2 regions of the Pseudonocardia ailaonensis genome follow, and region 2 is predicted to be linked to the other one. Evidence: riboswitches for the same ligand, from Rfam matches in the RefSeq annotation. Region 2 holds a riboswitch; the other holds the start of a gene.

Region 1 (14,154 bases), on a different contig from region 2:
CGCACGGGCACACCCGCCACGGGCACCATCGCCGCCGCCGGCTGCAGTGCGCCGGAGGCGACCACCAGGAGGTAGGTGCCACCGGTGGCGAGATGGAACTCGTAGCCGCCGTCGGCCTGGGTCGCCGCGCGGGCGACCTGCTCACCGTTCGCACCGGTCACCGTCACGACGGCGCCGGCGATCCCGCCCCCGCTCGCACCCGTCACGAAGCCGTAGATCGCCGGGCCGACCACCACCTGCTCACTCGTCACGCTCTGAGCATGCACCGCGTCCGACAGTGACGAAAGTGCGGGGGCGAGTTCGGCGCGTTGCTGTTCGATCCCGCTGAGCGTCCGCAGCGGGATCTCGCGGATGCAGAGCGTGGTCAGCAGGGTGATGACGGACAGCCCGGCCGCGACCAGGAAGATCCGCGCGCTCCCGTCGCCGTAGGCGCCGCGCACGATCTCCACCAGCACGGGCGGCAGCTGGTTGAGGGCACCGATCCCGACGTCGTCGACCACGCCGATCCCCGCGTCCGCGACTCCCGAGGTGGTCAGCTCCGCCACCCGGGTCGCCAGGATCGCCCCGAGCACGGACACCCCGACCGTCCCGCCGAGCGAGCGGAAGAACGTGACCGCCGAGCTGGCCGCCCCGAGATCGGAGGCCCGCACGGTGTTCTGCACGGCGAGCACCAGGTTCTGCATGATCATGCCGATCCCGAGGCCCAGCACCCCCAGGTACACCTCGACGAGCACCATGTCCGTGGCGTGGTCGATGGTGCCGAGCAGCCCGAAACCGGCGGTCAGCAGTGCCCCGCCGCCGACGAGGAACCCCTTCCACCGGCCGGTCCGCGTGATCACCTGGCCGGACACCGTCGCCGCCACCGTGGACGCGACGATCATCGGCAACGTGAGCAGCCCGGCGGCGGTGGGCGAGAAGCCGCGCGCGATCTGGAAGTACTGCCCCAGGAAGATCGCCCCGCCGAACATCGCGACGCCCACGGCGACGCTCGCGATCACCGCCAGGGTCGTGGTGCGCTCCCTGAACAGGTACAGCGGCACGATCGGCTCCGCCGCCCGCGACTCGACGAGCACCGCGAGCGCGAGCAGCGCCACGCCGGTCCCGAGCAGGGCCCACGACGTCCCGGAGCCCCACGCGAACTCGTCCCCGGCCAGGGTGACCCAGATCAGCAGGTCGCAGACACCGGCCGCGAGCAGCGCGGCACCGAGGTAGTCGATCCGCACCTTCCGGCGGATCACCGGCAGGTTCAGGGTGCGCTGCACCACGACCATCGCCACGACCGCCACCGGTGCCCCGACCCAGAAGCACCACCGCCAGCCCAGTGGGCTGTCCACGATCAGGCCACCGATCAGCGGGCCCGCGATCGTCGCCACGGACACGACGGCCGCCATCGGCCCCGTGTAGCGGCCGCGCTCACGCGGGCTCACCACCGCCGCGATCACGATGATGACCAGCGACTGCAGGGCGCCCAGGCCGAGGCCCTGCAGCGCCCGCCACGCGATCAGCGTCTCGACGGACTGCGAGAAGCCGGCCAGCACCGATCCGCCGATGTAGACGACGATTCCGATCTGGACCAGCAGCTTCTTCGAGAACAGATCGGCGAGCTTGCCCCAGATCGGGGTGCTCGCCGTGGAGGCCAGCAGGGTCGCGGTGACCAGCCACGTGTACTGGTTCTGCGAGCCGTGCAGGTCCGTGATGATCGTCGGCAGCGCGTTGGACACGATGGTCGCGGACAGGAACGCCGAGAACATCGCGAGCAGCATCCCGGCGAGGGCCTGCACGACCTGGCGATGCGTCATCGGGCGATCCGTGGGAGTCACCTCGACCGCCGTCACAGCGCTCCCCCCGTCGTCCGCCCCAGAACTTTTAGCACACGACAAGTAGTTGGCGCCCGCTCGTCCCGGCCCGCCCGGATCGTCCGGCTCCTCCCGGTGGTTCCCGTCACCTTCGCCGCGCCGTGTTGAACGACCGACCGGTAGCCCGTTAACGTCCGAACGTGAACTTCACCAGCCCCCTCGCCCCGGTGCCGCCCGGCGTCGAGGTCGTCGGGACGGCCCAGCGCCAGGCGTGGGCGGACAAGGTGCTGCCGCCCGTCGAGCGGCTGGACTCCGGGATCTGGTCGATCCCGGTCCCGATCCCGCGCAATCCGCTGCGCTACACGCTGACCTACCTGGTGCCGGGTGACCACGGCCTGGTCGTCGTGGACCCGGGCTGGAGCGACGAGGACACCTGGGCGGCGCTCACCGCCGGCCTGGAGACCGCCGGCGCGACGTTCGACGACGTCGTCGGCATCGTGGCCACCCACACGCACCCGGACCACCACGGCCTCTCCGGCCGGCTGGCCGCGGCCAGCGGCGCGTGGATCGCGATGCACCGGATCGAAGCCGACCTGCTCCCCCAGCTGACCGGCACCACCACGACCGGCCAGCGCGTGGAGGCCATGGGCCGCTGGATGTGCGCGTGCGGCGCCTCCGAGGACGAGATCGACGAGTTCTCCGAGCAGCGGACGCACAGCACCACCGCCGAGTCCCTGGTGGCGCCGACCCTCCGGCTCGAGGACGGCGACATCCTGCCGCTGCCGGGCCGCCGGCTGCAGACGGTCTGGACGCCCGGACACACCCCCGGCCACATCTGCCTGCTCGATCTCGACGCCGGTGTGATGCTCACCGGGGACCACATCCTGCCCAGGATCACCCCGAACATCGGGCTGTCCCCGCAGGTCGCGAACGCGAAGATGCCCGCGCTGGCAGCGTTCCTGAAGTCGCTGGAGGACACCGCACTCGCCGACGAGGCGCACGGCGGCCTCCTCGCCCTGCCCGCCCACGAGTACCGCTTCCGCGGGCTGGCGAACCGGGCCCGCGGCCTGCAGTCCCATCACGAGGCACGCTGCCGCGAGCTCCTGGAGATCGTCACCGAGCTCGGTGAGCCCTCCGTATGGGAGGTCACGGCCCGGCTCACCTGGTCGCGGCCCTGGGAGCAGGTCGGACGGATGAAGTTCGGCGCGCTGGCCGAGACCTCCGCGCACATCGCGTACCTCGCGGACCGGGGCGAGCTCGAGTACCTGGGCGATCCCCTCGCCGACGGGGAGGGGACGACGGTCCGCGTCCGGCTCGCCGGACGCGTCGCCGCCTGAGCTCTTCCTGCGCGACCTCTGCCGGACGGCTGCGAGGTGCGTCGATCGGGCGAACGACGCTCCCGCCCCCCGGGTGACACCGGGGAACGGGAGCGCGGTCAGCCGTCGCTCAGCCGATCCCCCCGAGCAGCGCGTAGGCCGGTGCGGCGGCGTCGAACAGCCCGAAGGTCGGGTCCTCGACGGGAACCGGCACGTGGTCGGTCGCCCAGAGCGGGTTCCCGGCGACGGGCGCGGTGGGCGCGGTCGGCGGCTCGGCGACGAGCGGGGCGGCGGTGGCGACGCCGGCCCCGAGCGCGGTGAGCGCGATCCCCCCGAGGAGGACGGATGCGGTGCGGATCATGAGCTTTCCCTTCGTGTGGTGATCAGCAGATCGAGTCGGCCGGCTTGGGGTTGGTGTGCCCGAACAGCGGCCGCAGCCGCAGCCCGACCCACGTCCCGCCCAGCGCGACCACGCCCCAGATCCAGCCGTGCAGGCTGAAGGAGGCGATGCCGGAGAAGTAGGCGCCGATGTTGCAGCCGCCCGCGAGCCGCGCGCCGTACCCCATGAGGACGCCGCCGACGACCGCGCCGACCGCGATCCGCCACGGCACCCGCTTGTGCAGCAGGAAGGCGCCGCCGACCGCCGAGGCGAACAGCGCGCCGACCATGATCCCGAGGTCCAGCACCGAGATCCGGTCCGCCAGCACCGGGCCGGCCAGGGCCTTCGCGTTGGCCGGCACCTGCCAGAAGGCCCAGTTCTGCGGCTCGGCGCCGAACCACTGCAGGACCTTGGCGCCCCACAGGCCGAACGCGGACGTCACGCCCCAGGGCTGGCCGGACACGACCAGCACGGCAGCGTTGAGCACCGCGAGCACCAGCGCGCCGACCCACATCGGCCAGGAGCCGCGCAGCGCCCGCGCGATCCCCGTCGCCGACGGCGGCCGCTCGACGGGCGGCGGGGTGCGCCGCCGCGCCACGACGTAGGTCAGGGCCGCGATGCCCACCATGACGAGCAGGGACACCGCCAGCGCACCGGGGATGCCCCCGAAGACCGTCCGCAGGTCGACCGGGACCCCTTGCGGGACCACGCCGTTCCAGAACGGGAAGCTCAGGGCCGCGAACACGGACCCGACGATGAACCCGAAGAGCGTCAACACGATCGCGCTCTGTCCACTGCCGACGGCGAACAGCGTGCCGGAGGCGCAGGAGCCGCCGATCTGCATGCCGACGCCGAACAGGAACGCGCCCACGACGAGCCCGATCCCGACCGGCGCGACGAGCCCCTTCGGCTCGCCCGACAGCCCGATCCCGGTCGCGAAGATCACTCCGAAGAGGACGGTCGCGGTGCCGAGCATGATCATGTGCGCCCGGATCGCCGCCCCCTGGCCGACGGCGACGAGCTGCCGCCAGCCGGAGGTGAACCCGAAGCGGGAGTGGAACAACGTGAAGCCCAGCGCGAGGCCGAGGGCCCCGGTGCCGACCATGGTGGCCGGGGCGACCCGGGAGATCCCCCACAACAGCAGTGCGGCGAGCAGCACCGCGACGGCGGTCGGGATCGGCTGGACGGGCGGGGCCTGCCGGTCGAGCGGGCCGTAGGAGGCGCGCTCCCGGGCCCTGAGGCTCTCGAAGGTGAGGGTCATGCGATCTCCTAGGGGGTCTCGAGCGGTGCGCTGACCGGGACGACCGTCCCGTTGGGGAACCAGGCGGCCGGGTTGGCGCCGCCGTGGTGGTGGTCGTCCGCGCCGTTGGTCAGCCCGGTGCTGGTCATGGGGACGTCGACGGGTGCCGCGCCGTAGAGCCGGGGCCGGTCGGCGAGGGGTGCCCCGCCGTGCCGGGCCCAGGCGGTGAAGCCCGCCGCGGACGGGGTCTCGCCGGGGAACGCCGCGGCCACCTGGCCGGCGTAGAGCCGGGCCGGCTGGTCGGACGGATCGAAGTCCAGCGGGACGATCGACGACGTGGCCCGGGTGACCACCCCGGCCGTCATCAACCAGGGCGCGAGGTAGGTCCCGCCCAGGTGGGTGGGGGTCTCGAGCGACCGCGCCGCAGCCTCCCGCAGGGTCGCCGCGGCCGGGGACCAGCCCGACACGACGATCAGCGCGCTGTCCTTGTCCACGCGGTCGACCACCCTCGCCCGTGCCTGCGCGGCCAGCCCCCGGACCAGGTCCGCGGCGGCCCGGGAGCGGGGCGAGTCGTCCGCCGCGATCCGCACGCTGCGCACACCGTGGTCGGTCAGGGTCCGCACGGTCGCCCGCAGGGCGCGCGCGTCGGCCTCGGACAGGGAGTCCGCCGGACAGGTCGTGACCTGCGGCGCCGCCTCCCCCGGCCGCTGCCCCACCAGGTCTCCGAGCAGTGCCGCGGCACACTCCGGACCGTCGGGGCCGGTCAGCCCGGCGCTCCGGGGGTCCGCACCCTGGCCGGCCACCCCGTCGACCGCCGAGACCTGCGTGGATGAACGCTGCCCCGGCGCGACCGGGCCCTCGGTCGCCGGGCCTTCGGGGACCGCGCCCTTCGTCGCCGCCGGGAGGGTGGCCGTCGCCGACCCGGTATCGACGCGGGTCTCCGACCCGGCATCGACGGGGACGGTGCTCGTCACGCCACCCGCGGTGACGGTCAGCGTGCTCGCCCCCTCGGGCAGGTCGACGACGGCCCAGCCGCCCGCCGCTCCGTCCCGCGCCGTGAACGGGACGGCGGGAGCGGACGATCCGGTCACCGCGACACTCGCGGTGGAATTGGCCTGGTGGTCGTGGCCGGCGTAGGCCACGGGCCGCACCGCGGCGGCCTCGGCGAGATAGCCGGTCCCTGAGACGCGGACGAGGTTCGGCCCCGGCCGCAGGGGCGCCACCAGCAGCGCGAGCCGCTGGGACCCGGCCTCGACGGTCCGCAGGAGCGGCTCGCCCGGCACGGGCGCCGGCCCCGGCAGGGGCACGACCCCCACCAGCGCCGCAGCCACGGTCCCGAGCACGCCCAGTACGGCGACGATCCGCCACACCTCCCGCACCCGCCGGGCACCCGAAGATCGCCGATCGAGTGCTGCGGCGCACCCCTCGACCTGCACGGACGCACCGAAACGCCGATCGCCCGCCACGACCGCGCCCGGGCGCCTGTCAGCTCCACGGGACGACCGCTCCTCACCGGCAGCCGCCAACGCCGGTGCGCGGCCGCGCACCGGCGAAGATCGACGTTCGAGTGCACTGGCGCCCCCTCCAACCTGCCTGGACGCACCAAAACGGCGATCATGGAGGAGCAGGGCGAGCAACCCCGCTGTGGCGAGAGCCGGCAGCACCACGGCGGACAGGCCGGCGAGGCCGGCCCCGGTGGCCGTGAGGTCGTGGGCGGTCTCCGGACCGTCGACCAGGAGCTGCGCGAGCGCCGCCGCCACCGCGACGACCCCGCCCACCAGCCCGATCCCCATCAGCGCTCCGACACCCCGAACTCCGGCACCCCGGTCTCCGACACCCCGCACTTCGACACCCCGGCCTCCGACACCGTGCGAGCCGGGGGCCGGCTCCGCGCGAGTCGCGCTCTCCCTCCGCGCGGGTCGGGGCGTGGCGCGCCGCGAGTCGGGATGTCGCTCGGCGCGGACCGCCTCGCGGGTCCCGGCCGGGCTCACGACCGCGAACGACTCCGTCACCGCCTCCGCGAGCTCGCGGCTCCGCAGGCCCTGCGGGACTGGCGTTCTCCCCGGGGCCGGGGGCTCCCCCGCCCCCGGCCCCGGAGCCGGCGGCGGTCCCGGTTCCACCGCCGGTCCACGCCCCGTGATCCCCACCGCGGCCGCGCCCAGGAGTAGCGCGACCGCGACGGCGACGAGGGCGTCGAGTGCGAAGGCCACGCCGCTGTGCGTCGAGCCGAGGCCGGCGGCGAGGAGCACCACCAGCACCGCCCCGGGCAGCGCCGCCCAGCAGGTGCCCACCAGCGCCGCGGCGAGCAGCGCCGCCACGACATGCACGACCGTGCCGGGCACCGACACCGATCCGGTCAGGTGCACGACCTCGGCCGCGACGGCCACGACGCCCGCCGCGACCCACGCCGTCACCGACACCCCACGCCCCGAGAGGACCGTGAGCCCCAGTCGATCATGGTCCCGCCGTGGCCGAGGTTCGTCTCGACCGGACCGGGCCGTCCGGCCGACACCGGAGCCCGCCGGCCCGACACCGGAGCCCGCCCGGCCACCCGGACCCCTCCGGCCGGCATCCGGTCCCGCCGCCGAGACCAGTGCGATGCCCGCCAGCAGGGCCGTGCCCACCAGCAGCACCACCCGCAACGCCACCGCCCCCGCGGACGCCTGCTCCCCCAGGGCCGCCGCCGCACGGGCGGCCGGGGTGAGCGGCTCCGCCGCGGCGGACCCGCCGCTCGCCAGGACGGCGAGCGGCAGGGCCACGGCGAGCGGGGCGGCCGCCCGGCCGCGGCGCGCGAGCACGCGCCACGACCGGGAGGCCTGATTCCTACTTGACGTCGGCATCGTTCGCGACGAACAGCATCGAGTGGGGCTTCGCGTTGCCGAAGGCGCCGTGCGGCCAGCGCTCCCGGTTGAACGAGATGCACGTGTCGCCCGTGTTCTCGTCCTTGAAGTCCTCGTCGAGGTGCAGCGGTCCGTCGCCGGCGATGTCCACCAGGCAGACCCGGTGGTCACCGTCGGTGCCGGTGCGGGCCACGAAGTAGTTCGCGGTCGCGAGGCGCTGGGGCTGGTCGGTCTGGTGGTAGAAGCCGTCGTCGCCCAGGGCGAGGGTGTCCAGGGCGCCCCAGTGCGGGCCGCCCGCGGCCTTGCCGGGGTTGATGACCTGGTCGCCCTTGAGGGTCGGGCAGTCGGCCTCGGCGCCGCCGGCGGCGATCTCGTCGGTGGTGTCGATCGAGCACTGCGCGTCGGCACCGGACTCGACGAGCTTGGAGATGTCGAGCGCGATCACACCGCCGTTCGTGCCCGGGTCGTCCTTGCCGAGCGCGCCCGGCTTGCGGCCGATGATGGCGTGGTAGAGCGTCGTGTCGTCCGGGCTGGTCTGCAGCCAGCCACCGTTGGACGACGGGCCGCCGTTGTCGCCGGCCTTCGGGTCGAGCTCCTTGACCGCGGCGGAGAGGTCGTAGATCTCGCGCCACGTCGGCTCCGGAACCGTGATGTCCGGGGTGTAGAACAGCGCGCCACCCTGCATGGTCTGGGCGAACGCACCCTTGTGACCGGGCAGGTTGGTCACCGTGGTCTCCATCGCCGCACGGTTCTCGTTGTGCAGCGGGTCCTGACCGTTCGAGCGCGGCCCGGTCGGCAGGTACGACACCGACTTGACCTTCGGGTGGTTCAGGTCCGAGATGTCCCAGGTGCGCACGGTGGGCCGGCGCAGGTAGGGCGACGGCGCCTTGACCGGGTCGAGGATGATCGTCCGCGGCTCGGCGTAGTCACTGGTGACCATGGTGTTCAGGTCCTCGCGGACCTGGATGCCGTGCGGGTTCGCGCAGCTGGGCTGGCCGAGCGCCGGCATGTTGAGGCACTGGGTCGGGTCCTCGGGCGTGGTCGTCGCGGCCGGGGCCTCGACCAGCTTCCTGCCGTCCGGCCCGAACCGCACGACCTCGCCCGGCGTGCCCGCGAACCCGTTGCCGGTGCGGACCTCGCCGTTGGAGTAGGTGCAGGGACCGGGGACGACCGGGCCGCCCATGTAGGTCCCGTACGCCGTGCCGTCCTTCAGCACCCAGTACGCGTCCGGCACCGACCCGCAGAGGGTCTGGCTGGGGAGGCTGATGCCGGAGAGCTTGAGCTCCGGCAGCGCGGCCACGTCGAACACGTAGGTGGCCGCCGAGTAGAGGCCGCCCGCGTAGATCTTGTCGCCCTTGCGCCACGAGTACTGCATGTGGTGCGGCTCGTTCTCCACCAGCGGGCCGACGGTCGCGGTGTTGACGACCTTGCCGTAGCTGGGCGAGCCCTTGGTGACGTCGACGACGGCCATGAAGTCCGGCCCCGGCAGGGCGTTGCGCACCTTGTCGGTCGGGTTCTGCAGCGACCCCGGCAGGTTCTTCACGTCCGGCACGACGGTGTCGGCGGCGTTCTCGTCGCCCGCCCAGACCACCATGTACTCGGGACGGGTACCCGCCTGGTGGGAGCCCTTGGCCGCGTCGTCGATGTTGTTCTCGACCCAGTAGTCCTTACCGTCGGCCCCCTTCACGGTGGAGCGGACGGTCTGGACGTCGGCGTACGCGTCCCCGCCCGGGATCGTGGTCACCCCGGCGACGATGCCGAGGGCCAGCAGCCCGAGGAGGATCTTCTTCGGGGCGCGCATCAGGTCGGCAGGATCTTCGTCGCGCCGACGACGGACTGCACGAGCCCGGTGACGGGCACGCCGGCCGGCGCGACGTCACGGCCCTGGTTCAGCAGGTCGCCCTGGCCGAACGCGGTCTGCGATCCCTCCACGTACGGCGCGGTGGGCGCCGGCGCGGGCTCGGGCTCGTTGTGCGCGGTGAGCAGCGGCGCGGTGTCCGGGACCAGGTCCGGGGTGGCGGCGTACGCCGCTCCCGGGAGGACGGCGAACGCGGCGCCGGTCAGGGTCGCGATCCCGGCGAGCCGGGTGAGGGTGGCCGACCGGGGTGGTCGGTGACGGTGTCGGGGCACGGTGTTTCTCCGGTTTCTTCTTCAGTGGGGAGCCGAACGGCCGCGGCGGTCGCACGGTCCGGGCCCGTCATCCGATGTGGACGAACGGGGGCGGGCCGGGCGCGGGCCGGGGCCGTGGCGCACGCCCGACGGGCCGTTCCCGGGTACGGGGCGGCCCGGCGGCACGAGGGGTGCGGCACCCGCGTCCGGACCCGGACGACCGCGAGCGGCGGCCGGGCGAGGAGGGCGCGGGGACGGAGGTGCGCCGGAGCGAGGATCGGGGAGACGGGCCCGGGGACGGGCCCGGGTCTCAGCTCACCGTCGCGCTACACAGCGCACTCGCCACGCGGCGCAGGTCGACATGACGTCGACTCGCGAAGGTGTCGGTGAGGCGCATGGCCGAAACCCTGTCATCCGGACGGAGCAGTCATTGCCACCGGGGTCGGGCAAAGGGCGATCCCACGCCGTTCCGGAACCGTTTCGAGGGGCATTTCGTGGCCCAGGTCACGCGATTTCGGCGCCATTTCGCGCCCCCGATCCCCCACTCGCCGACCTGTCACACCCACCCTTTATTCACCCGATCGTGGGAGTAAATCCGGGAACCGATCACGTGGCACGGCGCCCGACGGGCGCGACGCCCCGGCCGTCACCCACACGCGTCGAGCCGGAATCCACCGCTCCTCCACCGACCGTGATCGTCGCGACGGGCCGACAGGGAAAGGCGCGGTAATGGCGGCGCAATGGCCGCCCACCACCATCCGGCCCGGACATTCCGCACCACTCTGGAACGGTCGTCCGGCAAATGTCCGGGCATTGTCCTGGGGTCGGGATCACACTTGACCGGCCGCGCGGGATTCGCTTACCGTCGGTGCCAGGTCAAGAGCGCCAGCGTCAAGCCCCGGCTCGCTGGCCGGCAACCCTCCTCCGCGGCGGGGTGCTCCGGGTGACGACCAGGCCGTCGCGGCACCGCGATCGGCAAGCGCGGACTCCTGTGCGTCAGCACCGGGTCCTGTAGTGATCCGGGAGGATCCGTCATGTCCGATGCGCCCACCACGCTCGCCTGTCCCGCCACCTTCCCCGCCCCGGCGGGCCGCGGTCCGGCGCCGCGCGGGTCGGCCACCGGCCCGTCCAGCACCCCGGCCACCGGCAGCTCGGTCACCGGCTCCCCGGCCACCGCCACGTCGGCCGCCCTCCCGGAGCTCGTCGGCACCGGCCTGCCGGTCCCGCTGGTCGACGGCCGGACCGTGCCCTACGCGAACCTCGACCTCGCCGCCAGCGCCCCGGCGCTGAAGGCCGTCGCGGACCACGTCGCCGCGCTGCTCCCCTACTACTCCAGCGTGCACCGCGGGGCGGGCTACGCCTCCCAGGTCTGCACCGCGGCGGTCGAGGGCGCCCGCGACGTCGTCGCCCGGTTCGTGCGGGCCCGCGAGGACGACGTCGTCGTGTTCACCCGCAACACCACGGACGCCCTGAACCTGCTGGCCGGCGCGGTCCCCGGCGCCACCCTGTGCCTCGACGTCGAGCACCACGCCACGCTGCTCGCCTGGCGGGGCACCGACCACCGCGTGCTGCGCGCCCCGGACACCCTCGCCGAGACCCTCGAGCTGCTGCGCGAGGAGCTCGCCGCCCGGCCCACGGCCCTGCTGGCGATCACCGGCGCCTCGAACGTGACCGGCGAGATCCCGCCGATCGCCGAGATCTGCGCGATCGCCCACGCCGCCGGCACCCGCGTGGTGCTCGACGCCGCGCAGCTCGCCCCGCACCGCCGGGTCGACGTCGCCGCCTGGGGCGTGGACTACCTGGTGCTCTCCGGCCACAAGCTCTACGCGCCCTACGGCACCGGCGTGCTGGTCGGCCGCCGGGACTGGCTCGACGTCGCCACCCCGTACCTCGCCGGCGGCGGCGCGGTGACCCACGTCGGTGTCGAGGGCGGGCACGCCGAGGTCAGCTGGGCGCCCGCGCCGCACCGGCACGAGGCCGGCACCCCGAACGTCCTCGGCGCCGCGGCGCTCGCCGCCGCGTGCAAGGCCCTGGACCCGGTGATCGACGAGATCGCCCCGGCCCACGAGCGCGCGCTGCTCGCCCGGCTGGTCGACGGCCTCAGCGGCATCGCCGGGGTCCGCCCGCTGCGGATCTGGGCGGACGCGCCGGATCGCGTCGGCGTCGCGAGCTTCACCGTGCGGGACGTCCCGGCCGGCCTGGTCGCCGCCGCGCTGTCCGCCGAGCACGGCATCGGCGTGCGGGACGGCCGCTTCTGCGCCCACCCGCTCCTCGCCCGCCTCACCGGCGAGACGGACGCCGTGCGCGTCAGCCTCGGCCTGAACACCTCCGAGGCGGACGTCGACCGCCTGGTCGCGGCCGTCCGCGAGATCGCGACGACGGGCCCGGCCTGGGACTACGCCCAGGTCACGGGCCGCTGGGCCCCCACCCCGGACCCCCGCGACCTCGACCCGCTGCACCTCGGCACCGCCCCCACCACGGCCACCGAGACCTGCGGCCACTGACCCCGGACCCGCGAGTCGGCCCCGCGGACGGAGTCCGCCATTCGGCAGAGCCGGGAGGCCGAACCACACGCTCACGACGGCAGCGCGGGCCCTCAGGCGTGGCCGGTGATGTGGTCCCCGGCGCTGCGCGGGAGACGGAAGGCCGCGACCGCCGGGACCAGCAGGATCACCGCGAGCAGCACGAAGGCCGTGCGGTAGGGCCCTGACACCCCCGGGGCCACACCGACCGCCTGCCCGAGCCGCACCAGGAGCGCCCCGACGGCCACGCCCAGGCCCGCGCCGAGCTCCTGCAGCGTGGAGAACAGCGTGTTGGCGTGGTTCATACGCGGCTGCTCCACGTCCGCGAAGGCCACGCTGTTGTAGGCGGTGAAGCCGGTCGACCGCACGATGCCGCTGAGCAGCAGCAGCGCGAGCGTGACCACCAGCGGCGTGCCCGCCTCGAGGAAGGCCATGCCCACCAGGCAGGCGGCGCCGATCCCGATGGAGCCGAGCAGCACGGTGCGGATCCCGAGGCGGCGCATGAGCGGCGTCGTCGCCGGCTTGATCCCGACGTTGCCGACGAACACCGCGATCACCACGAGCCCCGCCTGCGCCGCCGACCAGCCGAAACCGACCTGGAAGAGCAGCGGGAGCAGGAACGGGATGCCGGTGATCACCGCCCGGTACACCGAGCCGCTGGCCGCCGTGACCCGGTAGGTGACGATCTTCAGGATCCGCAGGTCGACGAGCGGGCGCGGGCTGCGCAGCAGGTGCCGCACCGCCAGCCCGAGCCCGCCGACGGCGACGACCAGCGCCACCGCCGTCACGGTCCCGAACCCGTTCCCGAGTCCCTCCAGCGCCACGATCAGCGCCGCCACGCCCACCGCGCTCAGCACGAACCCGGTCCGGTCGAGCGGCCCGACGGTGTCCTCGCGCAGGTCCGGGACGATCCGCAGCGCAACGACCAGCGCAGCCACCGCCAGCGGCACGTTGATCACGAAGATCCACCGCCACGACGCGTACTCCGCCAGCACCCCGCCCACCACCGGCGCGACGACCGGGGCCATCAGTGCCGGCCACGTCAGGTAGGCGATGGCGCGCACCAGGTCGGACTTCGCCGTCGTCCGCAGCACGACGAGCCGCCCGACCGGCACCATCATCGCCCCGCCGGCCCCCTGCAGCACCCGGGTCAGGGTCAGCACCGGCAGGCTCGGGGCCAGCGCGCACCCGGCCGAGGCCAGCCCGAACAGCACCAGCGCGAGCACGAAGACCCGCTTGGCGCCGAAGCGGTCCGCCAGCCAGCCGGTGATCGGGATCAGCACGGCGAGGGTCAGCACGTAGGCGGTGATGGCGATGTTGACGTCGACGGGGGCGACCCCGAAGTCCGCCGCGATGTGCGGGGCGGCGGGCGCGATGACGGTGCCGTCGAGGATCTCCATGAAGAGGGCGCCCGCCACGAGCAGCGCCAGACTCCGGTGCACAGCCACCGCCCGACGGTAGGCCACGCAGGCCACCGATCCGAAGCGCGATCCCGCCGCACCGCCCGCGCGTCGCGGTCGTTTCACGGATGCGCCGGGTGGTACACCCTCCCCGGGCATCCACCGGGCACGGAGAGTCAGTGAGCAGCGAACCGAGCACAGAGTCTGAGCAGCAGCCGAAAGAGCCGAGCGAGATCACCTACGCGGAGCACCTCCATCCGGCGCGCCCGCGCACGCTGCGCCATCGCGCGCGGGCCAAGTCGCCGGTCGTCCGGCGCTCCGTGGCGAAGGACGGCGCGGCCACCGGGGAGAACCCGGCCTACGTGTCGTGGCTGCTCAGCCAGTCCATGCTCGCGGACGCGAACGAGATCGCCCGGCAGTTCTCCGGCCAGGGCTCCATGTGGCAGAACCCGTTCGCCGATCCGGGCCCGCGCCAGGCGGTCGAGACGGCGTCCGTGTGGTTCACCGCGTACCCGATCTCCTTCATCACCCGCCCCGGCGAGTCCTTCCTCG
Region 2 (14,154 bases):
GCCGTCCGCAGGTAGCCGTGGAGGTCCTCCTTGAGGCCCGGTGCCGTCACGTAAGCGACATGCCATCAAGGACACGAGCCGCTCCAGCTCCGGTACGACTGCCTGCGGTCCTGCGGTACTCAGCTTCGGCTGCCTCGAGTGCACGATCGGCGTCACCGTCCCCCGTGGATCGGACGTCGTGATGCTCGACGAGCCGTTCGAGGGACGCGAGGAGACGATCAGCGAGGTCGGTCCGTCTGGTGGCGACGACGGGGAAGGGCGGGACAGGCACGGCGGCACTCCGACGACACGCAGGAACAGGACGGCGGTGAGACCGCGGAGTCAGGTGCTCGCGGTCTCGGACGACGTCACCGACAGAGCGCGGCGCCGGTGCGGCAGAAGTCCACGTGCCGACGCCGCGTGCGGGACACGAGACCCTCAGTGGAGCACGGGACACGCACGGCCTTCTCCCATCGTCCCCGGCAGGAGCACCCGGCAGTGATCTGCGGGTTGCTGCGGCGTCCTCGAGCCGGGACTCTCGGCCGCTCTGGATGGATTCCCCCTCCACTGAACCTCGCCGCCCGATCCGGTGTCAAGCGCACCGGGTGTCCGCTCACCGATGTCCCGACCAGCGGAAACGTCCGGACAAGGTCCGTAGGTGCGGAGAACTGGGCCGAGCGTGCGCTCGCCCATGAGCTCGGCATCACGGGCGAGCCCTGAGCGCGATCAGGCCGGGACGGTGGGCCGAGGTTCGCAGCAGAGCATGAGGAGCCGAGTCACCGGGGTCCCACGGGGGAAACCGCGGTGGCGTCGGTGGCCATGTCGGCCAGGACCCGGCCGATCGCGGGGGCGAACTTGAAGCCGTGACCGGAGAACCCCGCCCCGACGGTCAGCGGCCCTTGCGCAACGAGGGCGAACTCCGCGTCCGGGGTCGAGGTGTACGTGCACTCCACCGTCTCCGCGGTGGACCCGTCGAGCCCGGGCAGATAGCGGTCGATGTAGTCGAGCAGGAGCCGGGCGGTGCGAGCGTCGGCAGGAGGCGGGGCCGCATCCGGGTCCCGGAGCCTTCCGACACCGTGGAAACCGAGCTTCACCCGCCCGTCCGGCGCCGCCAGCCCGTACACCGAACTCGGCCAGCCGTCCGTGACGTGATGGATGAAGGTCGGTCCCGACGGAACTCCCGGACGGCGGACGACGTGCACCGGCCGCTCCTGCGTCACCCGCAACGCAGGCAACGGGATCAACCCCGCCGTGAGCCCGGCCGACCACGCGCCGGCGGTCACGACGACCCGGCGCGCCCGCACCGTCCCCGCGGTGGTCCGGACGTCGACCCGGTCGTCCCCACCGATCTCCAAGGCCTCGACGGCGACGCGGTGGCGGACCACCGCGCCCCACCCGACCGCAGCGGCGCCGAACGCCGCGACGGCCTGGTCGGCGTGCACCCTGCCGGAGCGGTCCGGCTGGTGGAGCACCCGACCCTCGAACACCCGCCCCGGCCAGCGCTCAGCCGCCTCCTGCGGGTCCAGCCACTCGTAGGCGATGCCGTGCGCGGCCAGGCTCGCCGCCAGCGGCCCAGTGGAGTCCGGATCCCCGTGGTCGACACCGCCGGTGAACGTGAGCAACCCGGCGCCGGTCTCGTGTTCCAGCTCCCGCCACAGCTCCAGGGCCTCCGCCGCCAGCCGGACATAGCGGGGGTCCGAATAGGTCAGCCGGTAGATGCGCGACGTACCGTGCGAGGCACCGCGATCGTGACCCGGCCCGAACTGCTCCAGGAGAAGCACCTCGTGCCCGCGCCGGGCCAGCTGCCAGGCGGTGGCCGCTCCCATCACCCCACCGCCGACCACGACGATCTCGACCGCGGGTGGCAGCGCGGGCACAGGGGTGCGCGGCGTGGGGATCAGGGACATCGAGGCGGCGCTCCCATCGAACCCGGCGGAAGCACCCTGCGCCTGTGCGGGTTGCTGCGGCGTCGACGAGCCGGGACTCTCGGCCGCTCTGGATGGACGCTCCGAACTCAACCCGGCGCCCGATCACGTGTCAAGAGCATGAACGGACAAGTACCAGGGACCACCATCGACGGCGGCCAACCATCACTGCGGCCGCGCCGGTCGCAGTGAGCGCGGCCAGAATCGGCGCCACGTCGCGAATACGCTTTCTCGCGAGCTCACACACTACGTCCATGAGGTCCGCGCGGACGCTGTGCTCCCCAACCCCGTTGCGGCCCAACCGGTCCGCTGTGATCGCCCGGTCCATCCAGCCCAGCGTGAGGACCCGGCGCGGAATTCACGACCGACGTCACGGCGCTCCCTGACGATCATGGCGACCGCGGGCCCTCGTCATCGGCACGAGCTTCATCGAGGGACCGGCGCGCAGCGACCGAACGCCGCAAGACCGACGCGCAGCGTGAGTGTCAACTCGCCCCTGACCTTCCCGTCCGAAGCCCACGTCATCCGCAACGCCGGCGGCGTGGTCACGGACGACGAGATCCGCTCGCTCGCCATCAGCCAGCGCCTGCTCGGGACGCAAGAGATCATCCTGATCCACCACACGGACTGCGGGATGCTCACCTTCACCGACGACGGCTTCAAGAAGTCCATCAGGACGACACCGGCATCAAGCCCCAGTGGTCGGCCGAGGCCTTCCCGGACCTCGACGAGGACGTCCGCCAGTCCATCGCCCGGATCAAGGCCAACCCCTTCGTCCCGAACAAGGACTCGGTGCGAGGCTTCGTCTTCGACGTCGCCACCGGGAAGCTCAACGAGGTCGTCTGACACGGTGGGCGCCGGGTCTCACCGGCCCGGCGCTCCGCCATCCGCGCACCGGACAGCACCGGAGTCCGCGGACCGCATGACCGTGCTCGTCATCGAACGTCGGTCAGAAGAACCCCGTCGTGGGGGGCTCTTCACCCGAGAGTAGCCAGGCTCCGACCACAGCGGCCTTGTGGGCTCGCGGGTTGTGGTTGGCGACGGTGCGGGAGTTGCGCCAGTGGCGGTCGAGGTTGTGGACGCGCTGGGCGGTGGAGGCGCCGCCCACTTCGAACAAGGCCTGCGACACTGCGAGCGCGGCCTCGGTGGCCACCAGGTGGGCCTGGGACACCTCCAGACTCGCCGTGCGGACCAGGTCCTGGTCCTCGTGGCCAGGTACGCCGTCCGTGGCGGCGATCGCCTCGGCCGCGCGGAGGACCGCGGCTTCGGCGCCGTAGGTGCGGGCGGCCATGTCCCCCACCGCATGCCGCACGTACGGATCCTCCAGCGACGACGCGACCCCGGAGTGCTTGATGGGCCGGGCCTTGCGCTGCGCGTAGCCGACGGCGTCCGCGACTGCGTTGCGGGCGATGCCGACCTGGACCGAGGCGAGGAACAGCTGGAAGAACGGGGAGATCGGTGGTCTCGTGCCCTCGGTCTTGTGCGAGGGCAGGAACTCGTCGGGGAGGATCTCTACGTCCCGGAACAGCGTCGATCCGCTCGCGGTCAGCCGTTGCCCGATCCCGTCCCAGTCGTCGACCAGCTCGACGCCCGGACGGTCGGTCGGGACGACGGCGGAGACGTGCTCGCCGTTCTCGTCGAGCGCTGTGACCGCCACCCATTCCGAGAACAGGGTCCCGGTCGAGTAGAACTTGTCGCCGGTGACCCGCCAGATGCCGTCGCGCCGGAAGATCCGGCTGCGCATCACACCCTGCGGGGCCCCGAGCTCGCCGCCCGCGGCACCGACGAGGTCGCCGGCGAGCACCCTAGGGAACCACCGGTCCCGCAGCTCGGGGTCGGGCAGCCGCCGGAGCCGCTCGACGAAGGCGAGGTGTGAGCGGACCCCCTGCGTCACATTGGGATCGGCCTCGGCCAGGTCGATCAGGAACCGGATCACGTCGACCATGCCGGCGTCCGGGCCGCCGTCCGCGGCCGGTACCCGCCAGGTCCCGAGGCCCGCGGCGGCGAACTCCCGGACCTGGGCGTGGGGCATGGTCCGGGTGGCCTCGCGCTCCGCGGCCCCCTGAGCGATCCTGGCCAGCACCGCCGGCGCGACAGCCTTCAGGTCTGCCAAGGTCCGGGTGCGCGCGAGGGTCATCGCCGGTCCGTCGGGAGCGCGGCGGACTTCCAAGCGGTGAACCCGCCGTCGATGTGGGAGACGTTCGGGTACCCGAGGCGGGCGATGCGTTCGGCGATCGGGCCCGAGCCGCGCTCGGAGGTGCAGAAGACGATCACCCGCATCTCCGGGTCGCTGGTGACGGGCAGCCGTTCGGCGGATTCGTGGCCGAAAGTGCGGTCGAGCTTCGTGCGGTCGACGACGGTGGCGTCCGGGACGGACCCGTGCTCGTCGCGGGAGGCGTCCCCGCGGATGTCGATCAAGTAGGCCTCGCCACGGTCGACGAGGGCGGCGGCTTCGGCGGGGCTGAGCAGGGTGGCGCGGGCGTCGAGGGCCATGGTGGTCTCCTTCAGGCGGTGCGGGCGAGGGCGGGGTTCGCGAGTCCGAGGTGGTCGCGCAGGGTGGCGCCCTCGTACTCGGTGCGGAACAGGCCGCGGCGCTGGAGCACCGGGACGACCTGGTCGACGAAGTCGCGGACGCCGCGGGGGTGCAGCGGCACGAGGACGTTGAAGCCGTCGGCGGCACCGGCGCGGTACCAGGCCTCCAGCTCGTCGGCGATCTGCTCGCCGGTGCCGGCGACGGTCCAGTGGATGACACCGAGGCTGCGGACGAGGACCTCGGCGAGCTGGCGCAGGGAGAGGTTCTCCTGCTCGGTCCAGGTGCGGAGCCGGATGGTCCGGCTGGTGCCGGCCTTGCGCTCGGGCAGCTCGTCGAACGGCAGCGGGCGGTCCGGGTCGAACCCGGAGAGGTCCGCCCCGAGCTCGACGCCGAGCCGGGCAATCGGGTCCTGCTCGCGGCGGGCGAGCTCCTCGAGCTCGGCTTCGAGGGCCTTGCCCTCGGCCTCGGTGGCGCCGATGTAGGGGACGATCCCGGGGAGGATCTTGATCGAGTCCGGCGAGCGGCCGAGCGCGACCGCCCGGGCCTTGACGTCGCGGAGGAACTCGATGCCGTTCGGGATCGTCGACGAGCCAGTGTAGACGGCTTCGGCGTGGGTGGCGGCCATGTGTCGCCCGGACGGCGAGGCACCGGCCTGCACGATCACGGGCCGGCCCTGCGGGGACGGGTGCCAGGGCGACGGGGCGTCCACCGAGAAGCGACTGTTGGTGAACCGGTCCCCCGCCCACAGGGCGTAGAGGGTGTCGACGAACTCCGAGGCCCGTTCGTAGCGCTGCTCGGGCTGCGGGTGGGAGTCGTGGCCGAAGTTGCGGGCGATGGCGTCTCCGGCGGAGGTCACGACGTTGATCCCGGCCCGGCCGCCGGAGAGCTGGTCCAGCGAGGCGAAGCGCTCCGCGACCTCGTAGGGCTCGTGGTAGGTGGTGGTCACCGTCCCGATCAGCCCGATGTGCGAGGTCCGGGCGGCGAGCGCGCTGAGCTGGGTGAGCGGCTCGAGGGACTGGACGAGCGGTTCCCGGTTGCCGAACACCACCGGGCTGTCGGCGAGGAAGACCGCGTCGAACAGCCCGCGCTCCGCGGTCTGCGCGATGTCGGCGAAGTAGTCCGCGTCGAGGATCCGGTCTGGTGTGGACGACGGGTGCCGCCACCCGGCGCGGTGGAAGCCCACCTCGCGCAGGTTGAGGTTGAGGTGCATCACGCGGCGACCCCCTCGTGCGATCGGTCGGCGGGCCGGGGCAGGCCCAGCCGCTCCCGGAACGTGCGCCCGGCGGGAACGGAGCGGTCGCCGAGGACCGGCAGGGTCTCTCCGACGAGCCGGTCAAACGCGGGCCGGTCGAGCTCGAGGCGGAACCCGCCGAACCCCGCCCGCTCGGCCTCGACGGCCAGCGCGGCTGTCGGGCGGATGCCCGTGGGCAGCGCGAGGAGCGCGAGCGACGCGCGCCCACCGAGCCCCGCGAGGATGTCCGCAGCACGGCTCAGGTCGGCCCCGATCGTCACGATCTCCGCGTGCTCCGCCGCGAGCGCCCGCGAAGGGGCGTCGGCGACCTCGACGGACAGGACGGGATGGCCCTGAGGAGACCGCGGGGTGCTGAGCGGGCCGTGGACACGGAACTCCGTTCCCTCCCAGCGGGTCTCCCGGATCTTCGCCTCGTCCACGTAGACTCCGCGCTCCTTGTCGGCCGGGATCGCATCGTCGTCCCAGCTGTCCCACAGGCGCGGGAGCAGCTCGGCGTACTCCGCGGCGCGCCGCGCCCGGCGCTCGGCCGCGGGCGGCTCCACCCCGTGCAGGTCCGCGAGTGCCGCGGGGTCGGTGGCGACGAGCCGCCACCCGGCCCGGCCGCGCGAGAGGTGGTCGAGCGCGGCGAGGTAGCGGGCCACGTTGTAGGGCGCCGCATAGGCCGGGCTGACGTCCGCGACCAGCCCGACCCGGCTCGTGGTGACGGCGAGCGCGGACAGCACCGTGGTCGGCTCGAGGGCCCCGCCGAGCGGGAAACCGACTGCGTCGAGGCCGGCGTCCTCGGCGACGCGGGCGTAGGCGACGAGGTCGGGGAGGGTCTCCGTCCCGACGGGGACGACTTCGAGGTACATGGATCTCTCCTCAGGCCGGGACCGGCTGCGGGACCCGGAGTCCGAGATGCCCGCGCAGGGTCGAGGTGGTGTAGCGGTCGCGGACCAGGCCGCGGCGCCGCAGCTCGGGCACGACCTGTTCGGTGAAGGCCGTGAGGCCGGCCGGGTGCAGTGGGACCAGGAGGTTGAACCCGTCCGCAGCGCCCGCCCGCCACCAGTGTTCGAGCTGGTCGGCAATCTGCGTGCCGGTGCCGGCGACCGTCCAGTGGACGTTGTTCATACTGCGTTCGGCGCGCTCGGCCAGTGCCCGGATCGTGGGCCGCTCGCGCTCGACGATCGTGCGGAGCCGGACGAAGCGGCTGACCGCGCCGCGGTACTCGGCCACCGTGGGCACGGCGTCGAGCGGGACCGGGCCGTCGGGATCGTAGGGCGCGAGATCGAGCCCGAGCAGCTCGCCCAGGCGCACCACGGGATCGACGCCGCGCACGGCCAGGGCCTCGAGCTCGGCCTCCAGGTCGCGGGCCTCGCGCTCGGTCCGCCCGACGTACGGGATCAGCCCGGGCAGGATCTTCACGCTGCCCGCCGGGCGCCCGGCCCGCTCGGCCCGGCCCAGGACGTCGGTCCGGAAGGCGACGCCGTCGTCCACCGTGGATGATCCGGTGTAGACCGCCTCGGCGTAGCGGCCCGCCAGGTCCCGGCCGCGGTCCGAGGCGCCCGCCTGCACGATCACCGGCTCGCCCTGGGGCGACCGGCGGCCGCCGGCCCAGGTGCGCTGGAGGTGGTCGAGGAAGCGGGCCGCGTTGGCGTAGCGGTCGGCGTGCTCGGGGTGGGCATCGGAGCCGAAGTTGCGGGCCACCTCGTCGCCGGCGTTGGTCACGACGTTGACGCCCAGCCGCCCGCCGGAGAGCAGGTCGAGCGACGCTAGCCGCGCCGCGGCCTCGCCGGGCTCGGTGTAGGTCGCGGACACCGTGCCGATCAGCCCGATCCGGGAGGTCCCCGCGGCCACCGCCGCCAGCAGGGAGAACGGTTCCAACGGTTGGGACAGCGGCGGCTCGCGGAGCACGGGGGTGTCGGCGAGGAACACCGCGTCGAACGCCGCCGCCTCGCACTCACGGACGAGCTCGGTCACGAACCCGACGTCGGTGATCGCCTCGGGCCGGGCGTCCGGGTGCCGCCAGGCGGCGCGGTGGAAGCCGCGGGCCCGCAGGTTGAGGTTCAGGTGCATGTCACTCCTCCAGCAGGTCGCGGCCGAGGTCGGCGAGCACGACGTCCTCGGCGGGCGGGTTGTGCAGGGCGACCCGCAGGTCGCGCAGGTGCCGCTGCACGGGGTGGTCCAGCCAGATCGAGGCGGCGCCGATCAGCCGGCCGGCGTGGTCGGCGGCGTCCGTGGCGTGCTGGTGGACGGTCAGTTTCACCGCCGCGGCCTGGGCCGGGGTCAGTGATTCCCCGGCTCGGTCGAGGGCGTCGCGGAGCAGCAGCCGGGCCCGGTGGATCTCCAGCTCGATGCGGGCCGCCCGCTCCCGGATGCGGGGCAGGTCGGCGAGCACGCCCTCCTCTCCGTCGTTGCGGGGGTTCCGGGCGAAGGCGAACGCCTCCGCCCGAGCCGCCTCCCCGATCCCGAGGTGCACCGATGCCAGCAGCAGGGGCCACCAGAGCGCAAACACCGGGTCCTTCGGGGCCACCGCGCCGATCTCGGCCCGGCCGAGGAGAGCCTCCGGCGGGAGCGCGACCGCGTCGAACACGACGTCGTTGCTCGCCGAGCCGCGCAGGCCCGCGACCTGCCAGTTCTCCTCGATCCGCACGCCCTCGGCCGGCAACGGGACGAGGAACTGCCCGAGTCCGCCCTGCTCGTCGCCCACGTGGGCGGCGACGACGAGGTGGCCCAGTGCGAGGCTGCCGGTCACGTACCGCTTGCGGCCCGACAGCTCCCAGCCGCCGGGCACGGCGCGGCCCACGCTGTCGATGCGCCCCCCTCGGCTCGGCGGTCCGCTGCGCTGCTCGCTCGCGGTGCCGCTGAGCAGGGACGAGTCCGCGAGGATCGCCTTCGCAACCGGCTCCACCCGGGGATCGGCTCCGGCGAAGAGCTTGGCGGACTGGATGTAGTGCATCGCCAGGATCAGCGCGGTCGAGGCGTCCCCGCGGGCCACCGCCCGCACGACCGCGGACGCCTCCGTGATCGTCCCGCCCGGGCCGCCCCACACCTCGGGGACGATGAGCAGCGGCAGCTCGGCCGTCCGGACCGCCGCGGTGTTCTCCGGGACGTAGGTGCGCTCCCAGTCCTTCGCCGCGCGTTCGGCCAGCTCCGCGACGAGTGCCTCCGCCCGCGCCACGAAGCTCATACCCGCACCTCCCGGCCGGGTACCGCGGCCAGCAGCTCTCGCGTGAACGGGTGCTCCGGCTCGCGCAGGACCTCCTCGGCGGGGCCCTGCTCGACGAGCCGGCCCGCCTGCAGCACACCGACGGTGTCCGCCACCTGCCGGACGACCGCGAAGTCGTGCGAGATGAACAGGTACGCGAGGCCTCGCTCGGCCTGCAGATCCACCAGCAGCCGCAGGATCTGGTCCTGGACGGACACGTCCAGTGCGGACACCGGCTCGTCGAGCACCACGATCTCCGGTTCCAGGATCAGCGCCCGTGCGATCGCGACCCGCTGGCGCTGCCCGCCGGACAGCTCGCCTGCACGCCGGTCGATCGTGTCCGCCGATAGGGCCACCCGGTCCAGGAGCTCCGCGACCGAGCGGCGCCGGGAGGCGGTGTCCCCCACCGCGAACGCCTTCGCGGGCTGCGCCACCGCCTGCTCCACAGTGAAGCGCGGATCCAGCGACGAGTACGGGTTCTGGTAGACGAGCTGGACCCGGCGCCGGAAGCCGCGCAGCGCCTTCCCCCGCAACGCCGTGACGTCCTCGTCCACGACAGTGATCCGGCCGGCCGTGGGGTCCTCCAGACGCAGCACGAGCCGCGCGATCGTGGACTTCCCGGAGCCGGACTCGCCGATCAGACCGTACGTCTCCCCCGCGCGGACGGCGAACGACACGTCGTCCACTGCGAGCGTGCTCCCGAAGTCCTTCCGCAAACCCTCCACCCGCAGCACGGGCACGCCGGCGGGGTCCGTCGTCTTGAGCCGGTCGGACGTGAGCGTCGGCGCGGCGGCGATCAGCGCCTTCGTGTAGTCCTCGCGCGGCTCGGTCAGCACCGCCGAGGCCGGCCCCTGTTCGACCACCCGTCCGTGACGCAGCACGACGACCCGGTCCGCGCGGTCCGCCGCGACGGCGAGATCGTGAGTGATCAGCAGGACGGCGGTGCCGGTGGTGCGGGCCCGCTCCTCGAGGTGGTCGAGGATCCGCCGCTGCACGGTCACGTCCAGGGCGCTCGTCGGCTCGTCCGCGATGATCAGCTCGGGGCCGCAGGACAGGGCGATGCCGATCAGCACGCGCTGCTTCATCCCGCCCGAGAGCTGGTGCGGGTACTGCCGCGCCCGCAGCTCGGGGTCGGGCAGCCCGGCCCGTTCCAGGACCTTCAGCGCCTCCTCGGCGGCGCCCTTGCGGTCCGCGAGCCCGTGGGCGCGCAGGGTCTCGGCGATCTGCTCGCCGATCCGCTTCACCGGGTTCAGCGAGACCCCGGGATCCTGCGGGACGAACCCGATCCGCCTGCCGCGCACCGCCTCCAGCTCCTTGTCCCGTAACCCGACGAGCTCCTCGCCCGCGAAGCGCACGCTCCCTGTGACCGCGGCACTGCCCGGCAGCAGGCCGATGACGGCGTGCGCCGTCGTCGACTTGCCGGAGCCGGACTCCCCCACCAGCGCGACGATCTCACCGGGCGCCACAGTCAGGGCGACTCCTTCGACCGCGGGCCGGTCCCCATAGGCGATGCGCAGGTCCGTGATCTCCAACAGGCTCACCGGAAGTCACCTCCGTCCCGGTCCAGTGCCCGGCTGATCCGGTTGGCCGCCAGCACCGAGGCGGCCACGACGAAGCCGGGCAGGGTGGTCAGCCACCAGGCGGACGCCAGGTAGTTGCGGCCCTCGCTGACCAGCGCCCCCCACTCCGGCTGCGGCGGCGGTGCGCCGAACCCGAGGAAGCTCAGTGCGGACACCGCGAGGATCGCCCCCCCGAATTCCAGTGCGGCCAGGACCAGGACGGAGCCCAGCGCGTGCGGGAGCACGTGGCGCAGCAGGATCTCCGGTCTGCTCACCCCGCTCACCGTGGCCGCCTCGACGAAGACCTCGGTGCGGGCACGGAACACGTCCGCGCGCATGACCCGGGCGAAGCTCGCCACCGACGCCACCCCGACGGCGATCGCGACGTTGACGGTGCCGAACCCGAGCGCGGTGACGACGGCGAGCGAGAGGAGCAGGCCCGGGATCGACAGCAGGACGTCGACCAGCCGCATGACGACGCCGTCGAACCGGCCGCCGACGAAGCCGGACACCAGCCCGATCAGCGTTCCGGCCACGAACCCCACCGCGACGGCGATCGCGGTCGCCTTGAGCGACAGCGCAGCCCCGTAGACGACCCGCGTGTACAGGTCCCGGCCCAGATGGTCGGTCCCGAACCAGTACTCGGCGCCCGGGGCGGTCAGCTTGTCCCGCGGCACACCCGTGAACGGGTCCCGGGAGGTGAACCACTCCGGAAAGAACGCCCAGCCCAGCACCAGCAGCAGCACCAGGACCGCCAGCACCAGCCCCGGCCTGCGCACCGCCGCGCGCAGGGCGCCGCCCCTCCGCACGGGCCCGTGGGAGCCGCGCGGATCGGCGACGACACTGGTGGCGGTGTCCGGCAACAGCTCGACGGCCGTCATGCGAGGGCCTCCTGGGGTGCACGGCGGCGCTCGAGCCGCCCGATCCGGGGGTCGACGAGCGGGTACACCGCATCGACGGCCAGGTTGACCAGCACGAACACCAGCGCGGACAGCACGACCAGGCCCTGGATCACCGGGATGTCCTGAGCGGCCACGCTCTCCTCCGTGAGCCGGCCGATCCCGTTGCGGGAGAACACCGTCTCGACGACGACGGCGCCGGCGAGCATCTGCCCGACCGTGATGCCGATGATCGTCAGGACGGGGATCGAGCCGTTACGCAACGCGTGCCGCAGCTGGATGTGAGTTCGGCTCAGGCCCTTCGCCCGCGCGGTCTCCACGAACGGCGAGCGCCAAGCCGCCGCCAGGTTCTTCGCCAGCACCTGCGCGAACACCGCGCCCGTCGGGACGGCGAGAGTGATCGCCGGCAACACCAGCGCCGAGAACCCCGCGTTGCCGGTCGCCGGGAACAGCTGCGCCCGGAAGGAGAACAGCTGCAACAGGATCAGCCCGATCCAGAAGGTGGGCACCGAGACGCCGAGCGGCGGCAGAGAGAGCAGGACCCGCCGCAGCGGCCGCCACCGCACCGAGGTGGAGAGCAGCGCCAGTCCCCCACCGGCCAGCACCGCCAGGGTGAACGACACCGCGGTGAGCGCCAGGGTCTGCGGCAGTGCCTCCGCGATCGCCCGGGTGACCGGCTCACCGGTCGGGATGGAGCTGCCGAAGTCGCCGCACACCGCGTCCGCGAGGGCATAGAGGTACTGCACCACCAGCGAGGAGTCCAGATGGTGCTCGGCCCGCAGCGCGGCCACCGCGCCGGGATCGACCCCGACCCCGTCCCCGGTCGCGTTCAGCATGATCGACACCGGGTCGCCCGGCAGCAGGTAGAGCACGACGAACGACAGCGTGAAGGCCGCCCACAGCACGAACACCCCCTGCGCCGCCCGGCGCGCCAGGTAGCGGCCGTAGCCACCGCGGCGGAGCGCCGCGGCCCGGCGGGCAGCCGGGCCGGACGCCGTCACGACGCGTCCTTCTTCCACGCGTCGTACAGCACCGTCGCGCCGTACGGGTCGATCGCGACGCCCTGCACCCCCGACCGGACCCCGACCGCCTTGGTCTGCTCCCGGATCGGCAGCCAGTAGCCCTTGCCGATGATCAGCTTCTGCAGGTCGGACGCGGCGGACCGGCGCTCGGCCTCGGTCGACGCGAGGTTCAGCCGGTCCGAGGCCGCCTGCAGCTCCGGCTGGTCGGCGCCGCCGAGAGCCGGGTTGGTCTTGCTGAACAGGCCCGAGAGGAAGTCGATGTCCTTGGCCGGGCCGGATCCGGTGAGGAAGTCGTACGAGGCGTTCTTCTTGTCGTTGTAGACCGCGTCGTACTCGGACTGCGTGCCCGGCTTGAGCTGCAGGTCGATACCGACCTTCTTGAGCTGCTGCTGGATCAGCTCCAGCTCCTGCTGGGTCGCGCCCTGGACCGTGCCGGAGACGTAGATGACGCGCGGGGCGAGCCGGAGCCCGTCCTTCTGCCAGATCCCGTCCGCACCGGTCGTCCATCCCGCGCCGGTGAGCAGGGCCTTCGCCACGTCCGGGTCGTAGGTCAGCAGCGCGGACTGGTCGGCGTAGTACGGGGTGATCTTCGAGATCACGCTGGTGGGCAGGGCGTAGTTGTCGTTGTAGAGCGTGTCCCGGATTTCCGTGCGGTCGATGCTCTTCTGCAGCGCCTCACGGACCACCGCGTCGCCGCCGAGCGGGCTGAAGGGGTTCTGGCGCAGGCCGGGGACGAGGTTCGGCACCTGGCCGGTGACCAGCTGGTTCCCGCCCGCGGTGACCGAGTCCTGGTCGGTGACCGGGATGTCGTCCGCCACGTCGAACTGGCCGGAGAGCAGGCCGCCGACGCGCACGCCGGACTCCGGGACGACCTGGAACACGATCTTGTCGAGGTGCGCGGCCCCGGTGTGCCCGGTGACGCCGGCAGGGGCCCAGTTGTAGTCGGCCCGCTTGCTCAGCTCGATCTTCTGGTTCTTCACCACGCTGTCGATCACGTACGGGCCGGTGCCGACCAGCGACGTCCCCGCGCACCGCGCGTCATAGCTCGAGGCCACGGTGGACGCGGAGTAGATCCCGAAATACGGGTCGCTGACATAGCGCAGGAAGCCCAGCTCCGGGTCACCGAAGTCCACCCGGAACGTCGCCGCGTCGAGCACCGTGGTGCCCTTGTACGAATTGAGCGCGCTGATGAGCGGGGTGTCCGTCTTTGCCTGCCCGGCGAGGGTCTTGAGGGTATCGATGTTCGTCTTGACGACCTCCGCCGTCAGCGGCGTCCCGTCGCTGAAGGTCACGCCCTGCCGCAGGTGGAAGGTGATGCTGCGGGCATCCGGAGAGATCTCCCACGACTGCGCCAGCCGGGGCACCACCTCACCCGTCTTGCGATCCTGGTCCGTCAGGGTCTCGACGAACTGCTGGGGAGCCGAGAGCCCGCGCGCCTGCAGGGCCGGATCCACGCACTTCGGGAAGACCGACAGCGCGTAGGTCAGCTGCCCGCCGTCGACCGGAGGCCCGGCAGCCTGCCCGGCCTGACCGGGTCCGCCGCAGGCCGCAAGTGCGAGCAGGAGCGCACCGGCAGCGGTGCCGGTCCGCAAGGTCCGGCGGCGTCTCGTGGTCATGGCGGGGGTGTCCTCTCGGGTGGGGGTGGTCGGGCGGATCTCGCTCGGGTCGATCTGGCGGGACATCATCGGTGGACCGCGGAGGAATAGATCTCGTCGACGGTCGCGGCGAAGGCGGGATCGAGAACGGTTCGGCTACCGAACCCGAGTCGCCGGCCGCGCTCGGTCGAGGCCCGCAGACC

Evidence for each region. Region 2 has a riboswitch for S-adenosylmethionine ahead of ABD324_RS17725 (FAD-dependent oxidoreductase). Riboswitches for the same ligand answer to the same signal wherever they lie in the genome.
Region 1: it holds a riboswitch for S-adenosylmethionine, as region 2 does, so the genes downstream of both, ABD324_RS06930 (aminotransferase class V-fold PLP-dependent enzyme) here and ABD324_RS17725 (FAD-dependent oxidoreductase) in region 2, are expected to answer to the same signal.

Annotation. Positions count from the first base shown of each region.
Region 1 is NZ_BAAAQK010000004.1:98,980-113,133, reverse strand. It holds gene ABD324_RS06965 (MFS transporter) at 1-1,799, opposite strand, end outside; gene ABD324_RS06960 (MBL fold metallo-hydrolase) at 1,997-3,133, shown strand; gene ABD324_RS06955 (hypothetical protein) at 3,243-3,473, opposite strand; gene ABD324_RS06950 (YeeE/YedE family protein) at 3,496-4,752, opposite strand; gene ABD324_RS06945 (hypothetical protein) at 4,761-7,529, opposite strand; gene ABD324_RS06940 (hypothetical protein) at 7,555-9,372, opposite strand; gene ABD324_RS06935 (hypothetical protein) at 9,372-9,701, opposite strand; gene ABD324_RS37145 (putative leader peptide) at 9,991-10,077, opposite strand; SAM riboswitch class IV at 10,555-10,668, shown strand; gene ABD324_RS06930 (aminotransferase class V-fold PLP-dependent enzyme) at 10,715-12,184, shown strand; gene ABD324_RS06925 (MFS transporter) at 12,277-13,650, opposite strand; gene treS (maltose alpha-D-glucosyltransferase) at 13,782-14,154, shown strand, end outside.
Region 2 is NZ_BAAAQK010000009.1:394,286-408,439, forward strand. It holds gene ABD324_RS17720 (DinB family protein) at 1-50, opposite strand, end outside; SAM riboswitch class I at 447-537, opposite strand; gene ABD324_RS17725 (FAD-dependent oxidoreductase) at 756-1,886, opposite strand; SAM riboswitch class I at 1,897-1,985, opposite strand; partial or broken gene ABD324_RS17730 (beta-class carbonic anhydrase) at 2,296-2,750, shown strand; gene ABD324_RS17735 (acyl-CoA dehydrogenase family protein) at 2,854-4,041, opposite strand; gene ABD324_RS17740 (rhodanese-like domain-containing protein) at 4,038-4,397, opposite strand; gene ABD324_RS17745 (LLM class flavin-dependent oxidoreductase) at 4,409-5,647, opposite strand; gene ABD324_RS17750 (LLM class flavin-dependent oxidoreductase) at 5,647-6,540, opposite strand; gene ABD324_RS17755 (LLM class flavin-dependent oxidoreductase) at 6,551-7,744, opposite strand; gene ABD324_RS17760 (acyl-CoA dehydrogenase family protein) at 7,746-8,858, opposite strand; gene ABD324_RS17765 (dipeptide ABC transporter ATP-binding protein) at 8,855-10,417, opposite strand; gene ABD324_RS17770 (ABC transporter permease) at 10,414-11,316, opposite strand; gene ABD324_RS17775 (ABC transporter permease) at 11,313-12,335, opposite strand; gene ABD324_RS17780 (ABC transporter substrate-binding protein) at 12,332-13,972, opposite strand; gene ABD324_RS17785 (HpcH/HpaI aldolase/citrate lyase family protein) at 14,038-14,154, opposite strand, start outside.